Regions from separate parts of the Salinivibrio sp. IB872 genome, predicted to be linked through region 1. Evidence: predicted binding sites of a transcription regulator. Region 1 holds the regulator's gene; each other region holds the start of a gene.

Evidence for each region. The regulator CRP, encoded in region 1, controls carbon source genes, mostly activating them, when cyclic AMP is high. The targets are predictions, from matches to a motif close to TGTGANNNNNNTCACA.
Region 2: the regulator CRP is predicted to act here: its motif matches at 2,162-2,177, upstream of dinG (ATP-dependent DNA helicase DinG).
Region 3: the regulator CRP is predicted to act here: its motif matches at 2,490-2,505, upstream of cdd (cytidine deaminase).

Annotation. Positions count from the first base shown of each region.
Region 1 is NZ_MUFO01000002.1:206,895-212,456, reverse strand. Features, by position in the region: gene BZJ18_RS01965 (ABC transporter ATP-binding protein) at 1-974, shown strand, start outside; gene BZJ18_RS01960 (TIGR02444 family protein) at 917-1,462, shown strand; gene BZJ18_RS01955 (hydrolase) at 1,449-2,411, shown strand; gene BZJ18_RS01950 (YheU family protein) at 2,559-2,777, shown strand; gene BZJ18_RS01945 (phosphoribulokinase) at 2,837-3,706, shown strand; gene crp (cAMP-activated global transcriptional regulator CRP) at 3,958-4,590, shown strand; gene BZJ18_RS01935 (hypothetical protein) at 4,720-5,562, shown strand, end outside.
Region 2 is NZ_MUFO01000021.1:13,692-19,253, forward strand. Features, by position in the region: gene dinG (ATP-dependent DNA helicase DinG) at 1-2,069, opposite strand, end outside; gene BZJ18_RS10255 (porin) at 2,591-3,553, shown strand; gene BZJ18_RS10260 (YccT family protein) at 3,657-4,304, shown strand; gene BZJ18_RS10265 (hypothetical protein) at 4,419-4,793, opposite strand; gene BZJ18_RS10270 (YbaN family protein) at 5,216-5,562, shown strand, end outside.
Region 3 is NZ_MUFO01000012.1:25,402-30,963, reverse strand. Features, by position in the region: gene BZJ18_RS06940 (thiopurine S-methyltransferase) at 1-504, shown strand, start outside; gene BZJ18_RS06935 (DMT family transporter) at 546-1,445, opposite strand; gene cdd (cytidine deaminase) at 1,535-2,431, opposite strand; gene BZJ18_RS06925 (ABC transporter substrate-binding protein) at 2,614-3,372, opposite strand; gene BZJ18_RS06920 (winged helix-turn-helix domain-containing protein) at 3,445-3,936, opposite strand; gene sbcB (exodeoxyribonuclease I) at 4,136-5,557, opposite strand.

The sequences.
Region 1 (5,562 bases):
CTGCGGGGTACGACAAGACACCGATTGTGGAAAATATCCGCCTCAACCTAGTCCCAGGCGCGCGTATTGGTTTGTTAGGCCGCAATGGTGCGGGTAAGTCTACGCTGATCAAACTTCTTGCTGGCACCTTGCCAGCCATGGCTGGTGAGCTCAGTTACTCCCAAGGGGTAAAAATTGGCTATTTTGCGCAGCATCAACTCGATACCTTGCGCATTGACGAAACCCCACTGCAACATATGAATCGCCTTGCGCCCACCACAGCCGAGCAAACGCTACGTGACTTCTTAGGGCGCTTTGGCTTTCAGGGTGATAAAGCGCTTGAGACCATTGGTCCCTTTTCGGGAGGCGAGAAGGCACGCTTGGTATTAGCGTTATTGGTGTGGCAAAAGCCTAACCTGCTGCTGCTTGACGAACCGACTAACCACCTTGATTTAGATATGCGCCAAGCCTTGACGCTTGCCCTACAATCGTTTGAAGGGGCGATGGTGATCGTAAGCCATGATCGCTTTCTGCTGCGCGCGACCACCGACGATCTTTATCTTGTCGACAACGGCGCGGTGCAACCCTTTGACGGTGACTTACACGACTACCATCGCTGGCTTGGCGAGCAACAGCGTGCCGACCGCGCGGAAAGTAAAAAACAAAACGCCGATGACAAAGCCGCCCCCCAGCAACGTCAGGTCGATCGTAAGGCACAAAAGCGTCGCGAGGCCGAACTTCGCCAAAAAACCGCGCCACTTCGTAAAAAAATTGACAGCCTAGACACAAAAATCGAACAGCTCTCTGCCATTATTGCCGATGCAGAGACCAAACTGGCCGACCCAACAATTTATGGCGCAGACCAAAAAGCCCAACTCGCGCAACAATTACAACGCCAGGCTGATGCCAAATCAGCGCTGGAAGAGGTAGAGCAAGAATGGATGGAGCGACAGGAAGAACTGGAAGCCATGGAGGCGGCATTCAATCAAGCCTAATTCCCGGCCAAGCGAATGCAGCCGACCTGTGGCAGTTTTGTTTGCAACACTATGGCAAGCAAGACGTCAAACAGGCGTGTCTTAAATTGCAAGATCAGCATCAGGGCAACGTCAACCTTGCCTTGTTGCTGGCTTGGCTAGAAAGCCATGGCTATGGCCTTGCCCCAGAGAGCCTCAGCCAACTTAAACAATCGCTCAGCCGCTCTGAGCATTTGCTGATTGCCTACCGCAACCTACGTCGCGATATCAAACCGCGCGTTGGCGCGGGACAATATAAAAAAATGCTGAATTTCGAGCTCAGCCTCGAGAAGTTCCAACAACAAGACCTCATCCACGCCTTGAATCAACAAACATGGCTGACCGAGTCGCCCTCGCCGTTGGCGTATTATTGCCGTCAACTCTCGCCCTCGGCCAAATCGCTCTATCCCACTCTGCGCGCCGGTGTGGTTAAAGAAGATGATCAAGGAGACGCTGATGACGCCTTTTGAACCGATTCCCAGCGCCCGTAATCCTCATCTACAAACCATCATGCCACGGCTGATGCGGCGGCAACCCGTGATCTCTCCTTTGTGGCAACAGCTGGATTTACCGGATGGTGATTTCGTCGATCTCGCTTGGACACAGACGCCTCAGCCCGGCCAACCGATAGTGGTGCTTTTTCATGGCCTCGCTGGCAGTTTTCATAGCCCGTACGCGAATGGATTACTGGCTGCTTTTCAGCGCCAAGGCTGGTGCGGTGTGGTGATGCACTTTCGTAGTTGCAGTGGCCGCTTAAACCGCGTCCCGCGCACTTATCACTCAGGCGAGACACAGGATGCGCGCTATTTTTTGACCACATTACGCATGCGTTATCCTCAGCATCCTATTCATGCCGTGGGCGTATCGCTAGGCGGCAACATGCTGGTGCGCTATTTGGCAGAGTATGCGGACGATCCGATTGTCTCCAGTGGCTGCGCAGTGTCACCCCCCTTAGACCTTGCCGCCTGCTCGTTACGCATTCAGCAAGGGTTCTCACGTGTCTACCAAGCGTACCTACTTCGCTCGATGCGACAAACCCTGTCAGATAAGCTCACGCGACACGCCCAAGTGGGTCGCTGGCAAGCAGGCGAGCAGCCCCGTATTTCGACCTTATTCGAGTTTGATCAAACCGTCACCGCACCACTGCATGGGTTTGAGGACGCACATCATTACTACCAGCAATGCAGTGGCTTATCCGTGTTGCCTGCGATCCGCGCCCCTTTGACCATCATTCATGCCAAAGACGATCCTTTTATGACTGATGCGGTGATCCCAACCACGCCATTACCGGCCAATATACGCTATCAACTCACTGACCATGGCGGACATGTTGGGTTTGTCACTGGCCATTGGCGTGCACCGCGTTTATGGTTGGAAGAGGCAGTGCCCGCGTGGATAGCTGAGCAACTCGACACCTGATGCCCCAATCGTCACGATAAATTGTGACTAAATCGACATAGACACACTGCACCTACACGCATAATTCGGTAAAATGGGAGCTAATTCACAACCTAAGCATGGAGATGGCGTCCGTGCCATCCCGATGTCAGCAAAAGGTGATGTAGTATGATGGTTCCATGGCAATCTGTGCCAGCCGAGACCTTGACCAATTTAATTGAACACTTTGTGTTGAGGGAAGGGACAGATTACGGTGAGCAGGAAGTCAGCTTTGCTGAGAAAGTTGAACAAGTGCGTGAACAATTAAAATCCGGCGACGCCGTGATTGTATACTCTGAGCTGCATGAGACAGTGGATATTCGTCGTCAGCGCGATCTCAGACCGTAACACCGCCTCCCCTTGTGGGCTGCGGTGTAAATTCAGACTGATCAATGACAGGGCTCGTCATGTCGGCTAAACACCCAATCATCGCTGTGACCGGTTCATCCGGCGCAGGCACAACCACGACCTCCGAAGCGTTTCGTAAGATGTTCAATATGATGAACATCAAAGCCTCTTGGTTAGAGGGCGATAGCTTTCACCGCTTCACGCGGCCAGAAATGGATGTTGAGATCCGTAAAGCCCGTGAACAAGGTCGTCATATTAGCTACTTTGGCCCCACGGCCAACGACTTCCCACGCCTTGAGCAATTTTTTAAAGAATATGGCGAACAAGGCACAGGTAAATACCGTCGTTATCTACACACCTTTGATGAAGCCGTGCCTTATAACCAAATGCCGGGCACCTTCACTCCCTGGCAAGATCTGCCTGAAAATACCGACGTATTATTTTATGAAGGCTTGCATGGCGGGGTGGTGGATGGTGACGTCAATGTCGCCCAGCATGTTGATTTACTGATCGGCATGGTGCCTATCGTTAACTTGGAGTGGATTCAAAAGTTTGTCCGCGATACGCGCGACCGAGGCCATTCCCGCGAGGCCGTCACGGACTCGATCGTGCGCTCCATGGATGATTATTTGCACTACATTACGCCGCAGTTTTCTCGCACGCATATTAACTTCCAACGTGTCCCGACCGTAGACACATCCAACCCGCTGAATGCAAAAGGGATCCCGTCACTCGACGAAAGCTTTGTCGTGATCCGCTTTCGTGGTATGAAGAACGTCGATTTTCCTTACTTACTGCAAATGATCAGTGGCGCGTTTATGTCTCGGCACAACACGCTGGTCGTGCCCGGCGGTAAAATGGGATTTGCAATGGAGCTGATTATTCGCCCCTTGATCCAACAGTTGATTGAGAAAGGCAAGATAGGTTAACCGCCGTAGCGCACTTAACGTGTATTACTTCTCAGGTCGTGATCTTAGCCACATTTTTGCCGAATTTTTAGGCGGTTGGCTTAGATCAAAATCAAGAAATCCAGATAGAAAAAAGATACACTCTTGTTAACATACAGTGAGCTTGTAGCCTGCGCCAAGACCTCGTATTCTGTGCATTGGACTGATGGGTTTCCATTCAGACAAAGACAGGACGTCGTTGCCGGGCAACACATGCAGAGGAAATAAGTTATATGGTTCCAGGAAAACCTCAAACAGACCCTACACTCGAGTGGTTCCTTTCACATTGTCATATTCACAAGTACCCGTCCAAAAGTACTCTGATCCATGCAGGGGAAAAGGCGGAGACCTTGTACTACATCGTGAAAGGTTCTGTGGCCGTACTAATCAAAGATGAAGAAGGCAAGGAGATGATCCTGTCTTACCTTAACCAAGGTGACTTCATCGGCGAACTTGGTCTGTTCGAAGAGGACCAAGAGCGCACCGCATGGGTACGTGCGAAATCACCTTGCGAAGTGGCAGAAATTTCATTCAAGAAATTCCGCCAGCTGATCCAAGTTAACCCAGACATTTTGATGCGTCTATCCTCTCAGATGGCGCGTCGCCTGCAAGTGACCAGCCAGAAAGTGGGAGACCTTGCCTTCCTGGACGTGACCGGCCGCATTGCGCAAACCCTACTGAACTTGGCGAAGCAACCTGACGCCATGACTCACCCTGACGGCATGCAAATCAAGATCACACGTCAAGAGATTGGTCAGATTGTTGGCTGTTCGCGAGAGACGGTTGGGCGTATCCTTAAAATGCTGGAAGAGCAGAACCTTATCTCAGCTCACGGTAAAACCATTGTGGTTTACGGCACACGCTAATCCTCGCGTGTTGCGACAAAACCGGCGTTTTTGCGTCGGTTTTTTTATTTTTATTGACTGAAAACTCATTAACCAAGTTCTACACTTCAAAAACGACCAATCTAACAACTGATTAACAGGATGTCGTTTATGAGAAGCTTACGTCAAACCCTTGCTGCATTGCTACTCGCGGCGGTTTCTTCAACTGCTGCGGCGAATATCACCATTGTCCATCCAGAACCACGGGCTGGCTCTGCCCTCGATTTATACGCTATCGACTTGATTGAGTTTTTAGCGGAAAAATCAGGTGAGTCTGTCACTTTACAAGCCTTTCAAGGTCAAATTGGCTCTCAGTCTCGTAAAGTGGAAATGCTAAAACAAGGACGACTGACGGTAGATTGGCTCGGGGCCGACCGTACCCTTGAGTCAGAGTTACTTCCCATCCGTTATCCAGTCTTTCGGGGTCTATTAGGCCATCGCTTGTTCATTACCAATCAAGCCACCGAACCCAAGCTTGCACAAATCAGTGACCAAGCAGGGCTCAATAGTCTGACCATGATCCAAGGGCAAGGCTGGGCGGATGTGAAGGTCTTGCAGTCGGCGGGATTTCGGGTTCGAGAAATCTCAAGCTTTGAGAATATCTTTAAAGGCGTCGATACCGGACGGGCCGACCTCTTCCCGCGTGCGCTTATCGAACCTTTTAGCGAGCTGGCAGAGCGACCTCAATATACAAATCTGTTGGTTGATCCGCACTTAATGCTGATCTACCGCTTCCCAATGTTCTTGTTTGTATCGCCCCAAAACCCAGAGGTAGCGACCATGCTCAACGATGCCTTTGCGGCCGCCTATCAAGACGGATCCTTCATCGAATTTTTTGAGAATGCCCCTCTGGTAAAAGAGACCTTTGAGAAAGCCAATATTGGTGAGCGCACGTTTATTCGGGTCGACAACCCACATCTGAGTAATGAGACTCAGGCAATTGACGATAAATTC
Region 2 (5,562 bases), on a different contig from region 1:
TGTTCGACGACGCGCTTAAAGGGTGGCAACGAGTCGAGTAATGATTGGCCATATCTGCGGGTGATAATACGCCGGTCAAGAAGTACTACTCTACCAGAGTCTTCCTCTTTGCGCAGTAGACGCCCGACTGATTGCACTAGCTTTTTACTTGCCTCGGGAACCGAAATTTGCAAAAACGGATTGCCACCACATTTTTCAATGTATTCGGCGTGAGCCTCTTCCACCGGTGAGGTGGGCACAGCAAAGGGAATTTTGGTAATAATCAAGTTTGTCAGTAGTTTGCCGGGTAAATCTAGCCCTTCAGAAAAACTGCCGGTCCCAAAAATAATACTGGTTTTCCCGGCGGCAACCGCCTCTTTGTGTTGATCTAACAGTGCACTACGTGACAGGGTGCCTTGGCAGAGTAGTTGCCATTGATGACGGCGACAGTGCGGCTCCAAGGTTTTAGCCACTTGATGCATTTGCCAATAGGAGGCGAATAGCACCAGTGATGCGGTTTCGCCTTCCAAATACTCAAGCACTTTGTCGCTAAGCACATCGGTGAACTGTTTTGCTTGTGGCTCACAGGGCATCGCAGGCACTATCAGCCTTGCTTGATTGGCATAGTCAAAGGGGGAGGGTAACGCCAAATAGCGCGTGCCATCGCTTTCGCTTAGACCGACTTGGCGACAAAAATAGCTAAACCGATTGAGTGCGCGCAATGTGGCAGAAAACAGCCCGACACCGGCTGCCCGTGACCACAGCATTTGATCAAGACGCCAGCCGACTTCTAACGGCGAGACGTGGACCCAGCGGTCATCTTCGCGCTCTTGGCAACGCTGTACCCAGCGCGCGAGAGGTGCACCTTTGTTTGCGTTGGGTTGTGCCATCAGTGACCAGACTTTTTCTAGGTTCTCAAGCCGTTGTAAGAAAAAGGCACTTTCCGCAAGCGCAGGGTCGGCGAGCTTGGCCGATATGTCATTTTCTTTCAGTCGCTCGTTGATCAAATCGTGAATTTTCGCCAAGCTTTGGTTGGCTTTTTTACTCGCCTGCTTCAATTGCTGGCAGGGTTCTACCAAGGCGTCAGGCAGTTCGCCATCAACAAAACGGTAGCAGCCATCCCCATTGAGGGGTAACCCACTAATAATTTGGTTGGTGTCGCGTAAAGTGGGGATCAGCACTTGGATCGCGTCTAATAAGCTATCCACGAAGCGGTTTGCGCGCTTCATATCCGCGGTATTACCGAGCTTAACCGTGGCTTGGTTGAGCTTTTCCAGCCATCCAGTCGCCCCGAGTAAACTGGCATTGGCGGCAGAAAAGTCGCGCGCGACCGTCGGCAAATGGTGGGCTTCATCAATCATATAAAGACATTGCTCTGGCTCGGGCAAGATCACCCCGCCACCTAGCTCGAGATCAGCCAATAATAGACTGTGATTGACGACCACGACATCCGCTTTGTCCATCGCCTCGCGCGCTTTAGCGAAGGGGCACTGACGATGAGCGTGCAACCCAGCGTGGCAAGTATGTTTGTCTGATGCAATGGCTTGCCAGAGATGATCGGCAATCGGCTTGGGCCAGCTATCACGGTCGCCATCCCACTTTCCGCGGCTAAATGCCGAGTACATATCATTGAGTAGCCGTTGCTCGTTTTGCTTGGGCTTTTGGGTGAACAGCGCGCCTTGGATGCTGTCTGTATCCGCCACCGCACTCAATTTGTGTGCACAGCAATATCGTTGACGCCCTTTTGCCAGAATAAAATCAAACGGTTTTGGGCAGATGCGACGAAAAAATGGAATGTCTTTATTGGCTAACTGCTCTTGCAAAGCCACTGTCGCGGTCGAAATCACCACTTTTTTATTGTTGTTTAGCGCAAAGGGGATGGCCCCCATAAGATAGGCCATCGATTTGCCCACACCCGTACCCGCCTCCGCCACAAATAGCCGGCGCTTGTTGTCGTAATCGCCTGCTAGCGTTTTTGCAAGCTCTGCCACGAGATAGTTTTGTACCTTTCTAGGGACAAAATGGGGAAGTTGCGCTTGTAGGGTTTGATAGCAGGCGCGGATGTCTGATTTTACGGCAGGGCTGAGCATCAATATGTCCGGCTTAAGGGAGAATGGCGCGCAGTATAGCACGACTCAAAAACGTGAAAACGATCCCGAACTGCAAGATTTCTTTACATTAATGAGATCCCAATCACGAATTTATATTGAACCAATTTGCACTATCTTGCTGATCTGTCTTGTGATTAGAAATACACCTGATTTAAGTGATTGATTGGTTATATATTCTGAATTTCACGGTTATAAGTTGATTTATCGATATATTAATCTGTTTTGTTGTGTTGTTAACTTTCATCAAATTTGCTGGTTTTGTAACCGTAAACTGTGATCTTAATTCAGGTGGGGTGGCTAACTGTTTGTTTTTTATGTTTTGTGGGTTATGATTTGCGCGGTTTCGGGCTAGTTGACAGAATCCAGAATGTTCTGCACGATTAGCCACGAAGTTTCAGTGGTCTGGCATTTTGTTCTTCGCAGCATTATGACAGCCACCATATAACAGAGTTCCATGAAGGAACTCATAATGACTAAATAGAAAAGGCAGTGGATTAACCATGAAAAAGACTATTCTAGCAATGGCAGTTCCAGCTCTGCTGGCTGCTGGCTCAGCATCTGCAAGCATCAACCTGTATGACGCAGACGGCGTTAAAGTAGACGCGTCTGGTGCAGCAGAAGTTCAATACTTCCAAGCTATCGGTGAGAACCAAGACGGTCAATGGCGTCTAGATGACGGTGACTTCGCGGTTAACACTGAAGTTGCAGTTTCTGACGACCTAGCAGCTATCGGTCACTTCGCATTTAAATTCGAAGACAGCACCACCAAAAATGACGAGCTGTACGTTGGTTTTAAAGGCAGCAACTGGGGTACTATCACCTTCGGTCGTCAACTGCTGATCAACGATGACATGGGTATCACCAAAGATTACGAGCTTGCATCTGCGAACAACGGTACTTTGCGTACCGAGGGTGATCAAGTAGCCAAATACGTTTATGACAACGGCACTTTCTACGCAGGCTTCTCTACCCTGCAAAACAGTGATGGTAAAGAAGGTACTGACGAGTACAAAATCTATGACGGTCGTCTAGGTTACCGTGTTGCTGACATCGATATGCGTGTTTACTATTTCTACGCAGATGATGCTGCTGCAAACGCAGGCAATGATGACTACGCCTACAACTCAAAAGGTGACGTAGAAAACTACAACTTCGAAATCGAATACAAAGGTATCGAAAACGTAGGTCTTGCGGCTTCTTACGGTGTAAACACCGTAGATACTGGCTCTAAGAAAACCGATACTGACTACTTCTCAGTAGCGGCTGACTATACCCACGGCAAAACTACCTTTGCTATCGGTGTTGATAACCAAGACAACGACAGCGGCAAAGACGTGACTGGCTACTACGCGAACGTAACTTATGCACTGCACAGCAATGCAAAAGTTTACGCTGAAGTAGGCGACAACGACGGTGACAAGCAAGACTGGGGCTACGTTGCAGGTATGGAAGTTAAGTTCTAATCGAGCTTAACAATACCGCTACAATATGTAGTACTCGTTTTAAAAAGCCGCCTTCGGGCGGCTTTTTTATTCATGGTTTTGGCGAATCAGTGAGAAAAGAATAATGAAGCAGTTGAAATGGGCTGGACTAGCGTTGGGTGTCACCCTGTTGTCAGGTGTCGCTCAGGCCGCAACGATTACCTCAGCACGGGGGGTCGAGTTTTTAGTGATTGATGGCACCGAAGTAAAATTTGACAGCTGGGCACCTCAGCAAAGTGTTGAACTAAGCGATGGCACACACCAGTTAGTGATGCGCTACGAAGGGGAAGTCAAGCGCGGCAGCAAAGATGTTGTTTTTACCTCTCGCCCTTATGTGTTTGATTTTAATGTCGATGGACGTGATGCCACCATTGATATTGATACCCGCCTTTCGGTACAAAGCCAAGCGTCGAGCTATTTTGCTTCAGGCCCACAATGGCAAGCGGAGTTCGAGAGTGGCGAGGTGATGCCGTTGAACGCGACTGAGCTTAAAGGTGACGGTTTTGCTGCTTACGCAAATATGGAAGCGTTAGTGGCAGACTATAACCGCGCCAATGGCATTATTTTCGACCAAGGTGAAAGCAAAAACCTCAATGATGTTTTGGTCGAAGTGGATGAGGAAGGCAAAGCATCCATCAAGGGCGATGCGCTCTCACAACTTAAACTTTGGTATACCAAAGCTAGCGATCAAGAACGCAAGTCTTTCCGCCGCTGGATTATTGACCAAGAATAATGTGGCTTCGTTTGACGCAAACGCAAAAAAACGCCCAGCCAAAGCTGGGCGTTCGTCGCTTAAACAGCGAGAGACAGGCTACAAGCGAAAGTAGACCGACACAGCATCACCGATTTAGTGAGGGTCCGTCGCAACACGACGCTGCGCGGGATCGTGATGGTAATAATTTGATGTACGACATTGAGGACAACGTTGCTCTGCCGCATCTTGCATCAAATCACTGAGCGGTATTTGGCTCTCACAATCGGCGCACAGGCCGTAGATTTCCAAATCCATGGCACACAAAGAGGCGTCCACTTTCTCCAAACGATCGCCTAGGCAACGAATCGCGCCTGGCAGGCTTTGACTTTCTTTAATTAAGTCAGTCACATTGAGATTATCGCATTCCTTTTCCCAATCTTCTCGTAATCGAGTGGTTAAGGTTGCGATCAGCTCCGCTTGCTCGGTTTCGAGCTCACGCCGAAGCTGTGCGAGGGTTTTTGTATCCATGGTCAGTTCGCTTGATTGGCTGAAATGACGTTTATCATGGATCACCCACCCCACTTGTTACCCTGATGTAAATCAAGAATAGCGATAAAACCTTACAAAAGGTCCGTTTTTAGCGCTCGAAAGCTGAGCTATAGTAGCGCTTCACTGTTGTTAAGTTGTTGTGAGTAGAGATAACAAAATGGAACATGATTTTAAAGAGCCGTATAGTCTGAAGTATTTCATTGGATTTTTACTGGTACTCCTTATTCCCACCTTGCCAGCAAGCCTGACTTGGATGGGTATTTTGTTTGGTCGTTAATTATCCTGGTGGACCGCGTTCAGCGGTTAAATGCAGTATTTTGCTGTACTGGCCGGGTGAGGGTCACTACACTTGTTAATGTGTTTCATTTCACTGTCAGGCCAGAACTTTGCGAGACCACAGCATGCAACACTCACTGCCATCTTCTTCCCCCCGTTGGCGCTGGCTTTGGAATAGCCTTGGTTGGCTGTGGGTCGGTTTAGGCACAGCGGGTATTTTTTTACCGGTGCTACCGACGACGCCGTTTTTACTGCTCGCGAGTGGCTGCTTTATGCGTGGTTCGCCTCGTATTGCTAACTGGCTGCATGCACATCCTACCTTTGGGCCTATCTTGACTGATTGGTATCAAAAACGCGCCATTAGCCGTAAGGTAAAAATACGGGCCACCGTGATGATACTGGCCAGTTTCACTTTTTCTATTTATATCGTCAGCTTTGCTTGGCTAAAAGTCATGCTGCTAATTTGCTTAAT
Region 3 (5,562 bases), on a different contig from region 1:
GAGGAAGTGCTGGTTCCGTTGTGTGGTAAGTCTATCGATTTGAATTGGCTAGCCGAGCGTCATGAGCGTGTGGTTGGGGTAGAGCTTAGTGATATCGCGGTACGCGCTTTTTTCTCTGAAAACCTTTACACACCGCAAGTGTATACGGCACCTTCTGGACACACGCATTATTGCTTTGACGAATTAGAGTTGATCAGTGGTGATTTCTTTACTGCGCGTTTGCAGCCGGCACCGTTAATTTATGATCGGGCGGCGTTAGTGGCAATGCCACCATCGATGCGTCAGCAGTATGTTGATCGCGTCACTTCCTTACTGGCCCCAGGTGGTCGCATGTTGCTTGTTACTCTGTTTTATCCACAAAGTGATGATCATCCGCCATTCTCTGTGGATGAACAGCTGGTTAGACAGACCTATCAAGGTATGAAAGTGACCTTGCTCGATACCTGTACCGAACCCTGTGGTGAGCGAGGGGAGCAAGTCTGGCTGATTCAAGCCGCTGAATAATGATAAAAAAGGGCCATCAGGCCCTTTTTCTATCGAGTGCGTTACGCTGGTTTGGCTTTGGTGGCGTGATACTGACGGGATTCCCAGTGCGTGATAAAGAACACGGCGGCGATAATAATGCCGGCCCCTAACCATAATCGACCGGGTGGAACCCAGCTAAAGACTAACCAGCCAAATAACACATTTAACGGCAATTTGGCGTGATCAAACGGCTGAACAAATGAAGCATCTGCAACGGCATAGGCCTTGGCGATGGCCCATTGGGCTAAGGCGGTGAGCAGGCCAGCACCGATCAGCATCCACCATGCTGTCGCACTTGCTGGTAGCGTCCAATCCGGTACGGCAAGCACCAAATTAAAAGGCGTGATCAATAGCAACAGGTAGACCACCATAGTTGTTGGCGGATCATAGGCGGATAAACGTTTGACCATCAACGAATAGGTGGCCCAAAAAAACGCAGCGCCGACAGGCAATAAGGTGGCCCACGTAAATCCTTCTGACCAAGGCTCCAAGATAATCATCGCACCACAGAAACCCGCGAGGGTTGCTAAGCTGCGAGCGATACCGACACGTTCACGTAAAAATAACCCAGAACCAATGGTGGCAAATAAGGGAGAAGTCATCAGTAGAGCAATACCTTGCCAAATCGGTACAGGGTAAGCGAGGGCCCACAGCCACAGTTGAATGCCAATCACCGAGATAAACACGCGCAGACAGTGTTTTCCTAAATGTTCTGTTTTTAATGCGTGGCGTACACCCAGCTGTTTCAGCCACGGGATCATGGCAACCAGTGCGATCGCATATTGAATAAAGGCAACGGTGGTTGACGGCAAGCCGAGTTTAAAACTGACGTATTGTGAGAGGCTATTAACCAGCGCAAAACAGAGGCCGGCGATCAACATCCAGGCAGCACCTTGGATGGGATTATGAATTTGTTTCATCGCTGTGGTTATCCGAAAAAAGATGCTCGGATAGTAGCGTAAAACAGGCCGCAGAGCGACTAGAAATCAATGCGGCCTTATGTTTTGTATTAAGCTCTTAACCCTGCATATAACAAGGGAATGTCGGGATTAATGGCATCCAAGCTTGCTTGAGTGTCGGCCAGATGACTCACGGTGCTGTTCACCACTTCGGCTAATGCCACAGAGGCAATCTTATCCCACGAGTAGCCCGCCATATTGGCGGCAATTAAAGCAACTTGAAGCGGAGGCAAACTCGGATTAAAGGCCGCATTCTCGGCATACATTCCTTTAAATACACGGCCATCGCTTGTTTCAATCGCGACACCGCTGTAGTTGCCCGAATAAGGTGCATGGCTAATGTTCGCCGCTTCAACGGCTTGTTTAAGCAGAGGATCGTCAATATCGTCCGCCGTTAAGCCTTGCGTTAGGTCGGCAAGCAGTCGCGCTTTAATACCTAGGTCGGCAGGGCCAAATGCTTCGGGAAGATAAGCGTGCAGTGATTTAGCGTCCGATTTAGGCAGTTGAATCACTAAGTCCTCAGCACCATTCAACTCGTTCATAAACTGGCGACAATGGCCGCAAGGACTGTAATTAATGGTGATGTCGGTTAAGCGCGTCGCCCCTTTGGTCCATGCGTGGCTGATCGCAGATTGCTCTGCATGCACGGTTTGTCCGAGTTGAACGCCAGTCAGTTCGATATTTGCACCTAGGTATAAGGTGCCATCTTCTCCTCTGACAATCGCCCCAACATTAAAACGAGAAATGGGTGTCACAGCATAGGCTGCGGCCAGCGGGAGTAAAGCAAGGCGCAATGCCGCGCCAGACAGGCCACTCGCGGCTTCCATATCTGCCACTTGCGCGGGCGTAAAGGTCGCATCAAACGCCGATGCGTGAAGCCATTCCGAGACGGTGCTCTGTAGTGAGTCTGGCAATTGTGTCAGTGCGTCAATGAGTGCGGTTCGCATAGCATCACTTCTAAATGGTTAACGGCCTATCAGTGTAGAGAAGCGATCTTGATAAATGTGTGAGTAATATCACGCATGCAATGCAAATATGATCTTGTTGCTCAAACTTAGAGTGACGTCAACATTTTTAAGCCTGTAAATACAGTCACTATGATGGCTTTTAAATACAGTCGCGAAGCTTGCTATTCCGGTTGCCAGTCCACGTAGGGGCGATGAACTTTATAATACTCACGCGCTAATGCGCCACTGTCACGCAGGCGAGTGATCAACGCGGTGAGGTAGGCATCAATGGCCTGACCTTTCTCTCCTTTGGGGATCACAAATACATCTTGAAAATCAGCAAAATGTGCGCGGCGAATATTGGTTAGCCCTAACTGCTTGAGCACCATGTCGGCCTCCTCTTGCGCCCAGACAAACCCATCAATGCGGCCAGCGGCAAGACGGCGCAAGGATTGTTCAATACTGTGCGAACGCTTGACTTTAAACGGCATGTAATAGGGTACCGCCTCAATCGTATAAGGTTCCGGATTAGCCCATAGGACATCAACGGGGAGGGGATTATTTTTATGGGTATATAAAACATGGGTGACATCGCCAAACGACTCACTGCTAAATGCAAAGGGCAAATCGGTGACTGTTTTCGTTGGGCGCACGGCGGGCAGCATTAAATCGGCACTGCCTTGTACGATGCCATTAATCGCGCGATGAATGGGAAATACGGTGATTTCGATTTGCGTGTTCGGATCTTGGTCATCGAGAAAGCGTACAAAATCCACGAATGGCCCTGACCCGTCAAGATTAATTAAGCCCGGCAGCTCACCCATATGGATCACGAGTGTTTCTGGAGCATCGTTTAGCTGGTTATTGTCGCTTTTTGCCCATGTGTCGGAGAGAGGCAGGAGAATTATGTATAGTAGCAATAGCAATAACCGTTTTCCCATGTAGCCTCCATTTAGTCAATAAAAAGCTCGCGACGAGATCCTGTCGGCTCTTTAGCCCACAAACGTAAAAGCTCAAGTGAGTAATGCTGTTATTCCAATAATCACGGTTGCAGCGCTAAGTAGTACAATCAGTGGTTTGGTGATACTAAAGTCTGCCGCTTGTAAATCATCTGGCTTCGCGAGCGATGGTGGCTCATCGGCTTGTGGTTGCGTTCTCGGTGCGGGTCGATGCGACAGGGTTTGTTGGGGCAAGGCAACGCGGTAGCCAAACTCGCCCACCACTTCAAAGGGCAAGCACTTTTTGCCGTTACGATAGGACTTTGCCATTAAAGACGTCACCACACTTTGGTGCTGCGCAAACGAGCTATCCGGTAATGCAACTTGCTTAAATAGCGTGCGGCTGGATAGCACTTCTCCCGCGTAGTAGCAAAGCATTTCTAGCATGCGTGACTCTTCGTAGGACAGTACCGTGATGGTTTGGTCGGTCCAATATAAGGTTCTGCTTTCTGGTTCGAAATCAACATCCGCAAATCGATAACAGCGCGTATTCACTTTGGTTGTCATAATTGAGCCCACTCCACACGATACTCTTTTTAAAAGTGTGGACTCAAATCACGGTTCTGCAACTAGAATATGGACGTTTTTTTTGGTAGACGAAGTTGGGCAGCGTGTGAGGAAATTTTTAAAAGCGACTATCTATCAGAAAGATAGTAGGCTTTCCCTTGCCAATGGCTCCGATGACACCACGGCAAGGGAAGCAAAATTAACTGACCAAGGATTCCACATAGTGGTACACCGCTTTGAGGATCTTCAGCTGGTGTTCATCGTCTTGGTGAGCATCGACCAATTGCTGTAAGTTTTCCATGTATGCAGGCAAGTGGGCCTCGAAATAGTCGCGACGGTGCATAAACCACTTTTGCTGCTCAGCGTCAGTCAGTGTCCACGGATAATTACGCGCGCGATAGCGGAATAGCAGCGGCTTTATGCGCCAGTCGTCAACGCTCAAATCGAGCGCGGCAAGATTTTCAGGATCGCGCGCACGAATAATTTCCATCGCACTTTGATCACTTTTCGAGAAAAAGCCTGCATATAGGGCACTATCGACGTCCTGATCGTCAAAGGGTTTTGATTCGGCAAAGACGGCAACCAGCTTTTCTCTTAGCTCTGGTGCGGCTTTGAGCGCTTTTAGATGACGCAAGCAGGCTTCGCGATCTACCCCTAAGCGCGCAGCATCTTCCGGACGTAGCGTTTTTGCATCAGCTAAGACCGGGCATTTGTTGATGTGCACGAGTTTCAGTGGTGCCGGTAATTCATCCTCCGCGAGTGCATGATGAGGCGTATACAAACGCTCGCGCAGCGCATCGACATCAAGCTCAAAAAGCGGTGCTGGGTCTCGCGCCAAATCAATGGTGATCACCGCATTGGGATTTTCAGGATGCCAAGCAACTGGCACGATCCAACTGGTGTTGCTTCGCTCGGTGCCAAACATACCCGAGACATGAACCAGTGGGGTCATATTCACCACATCAATCAGGGTTTTGATTTTGTTTTTATGGCGATGGGTCAGCAAATAATTGAATAAACGCGGTTGTGCAGCTTTTACTTTTTTGGCCAGCTCAATGGTGGCGTACACATCCGCCATAGCATCATGCGCATTACTGTGCTCAATGCCGTTGGCAACCGAGAGTTTTTCCAGCTTAAAGCTTGGCTTGCCATTTTCATCATGCGGCCACTCAATACCCTCGGGGCGCAACGCATAGCAAGCGCGCATCACATCGAGTAAATCCCACCGTGAATTTCCGTTTTGCCAACTCCAACCGTATGGGTCATAAAAGTTACGGTACAACGTGTAGCGGGTCACCTCATCATCAAAGCGTACATTGTTATATCCGAAGACACAGGTATTTGGCTGAGAGAGCGCCTCATGGATACGGGCGATAAATTCGGGCTCAGGTAAGCCTTTTTTCACCGCTAACTGTGGTGTGATCCCGGTAATTAAGCAGGCTTCTGGTGCGGGCAAATAATCATTCGGTGGCTGACAAAACAGCACTAAGGGCTCGCCAATAACGTTGAAGTCGCTATCAGTGCGCACGCCGGCAAACTGACAAGGGCGGTCTTTACCCGGGTGGGTGCCAAAGGTCTCAAAGTCGTAGATAAAAAACGTTGGCTGGGCGGTGTCGGTCACAATCG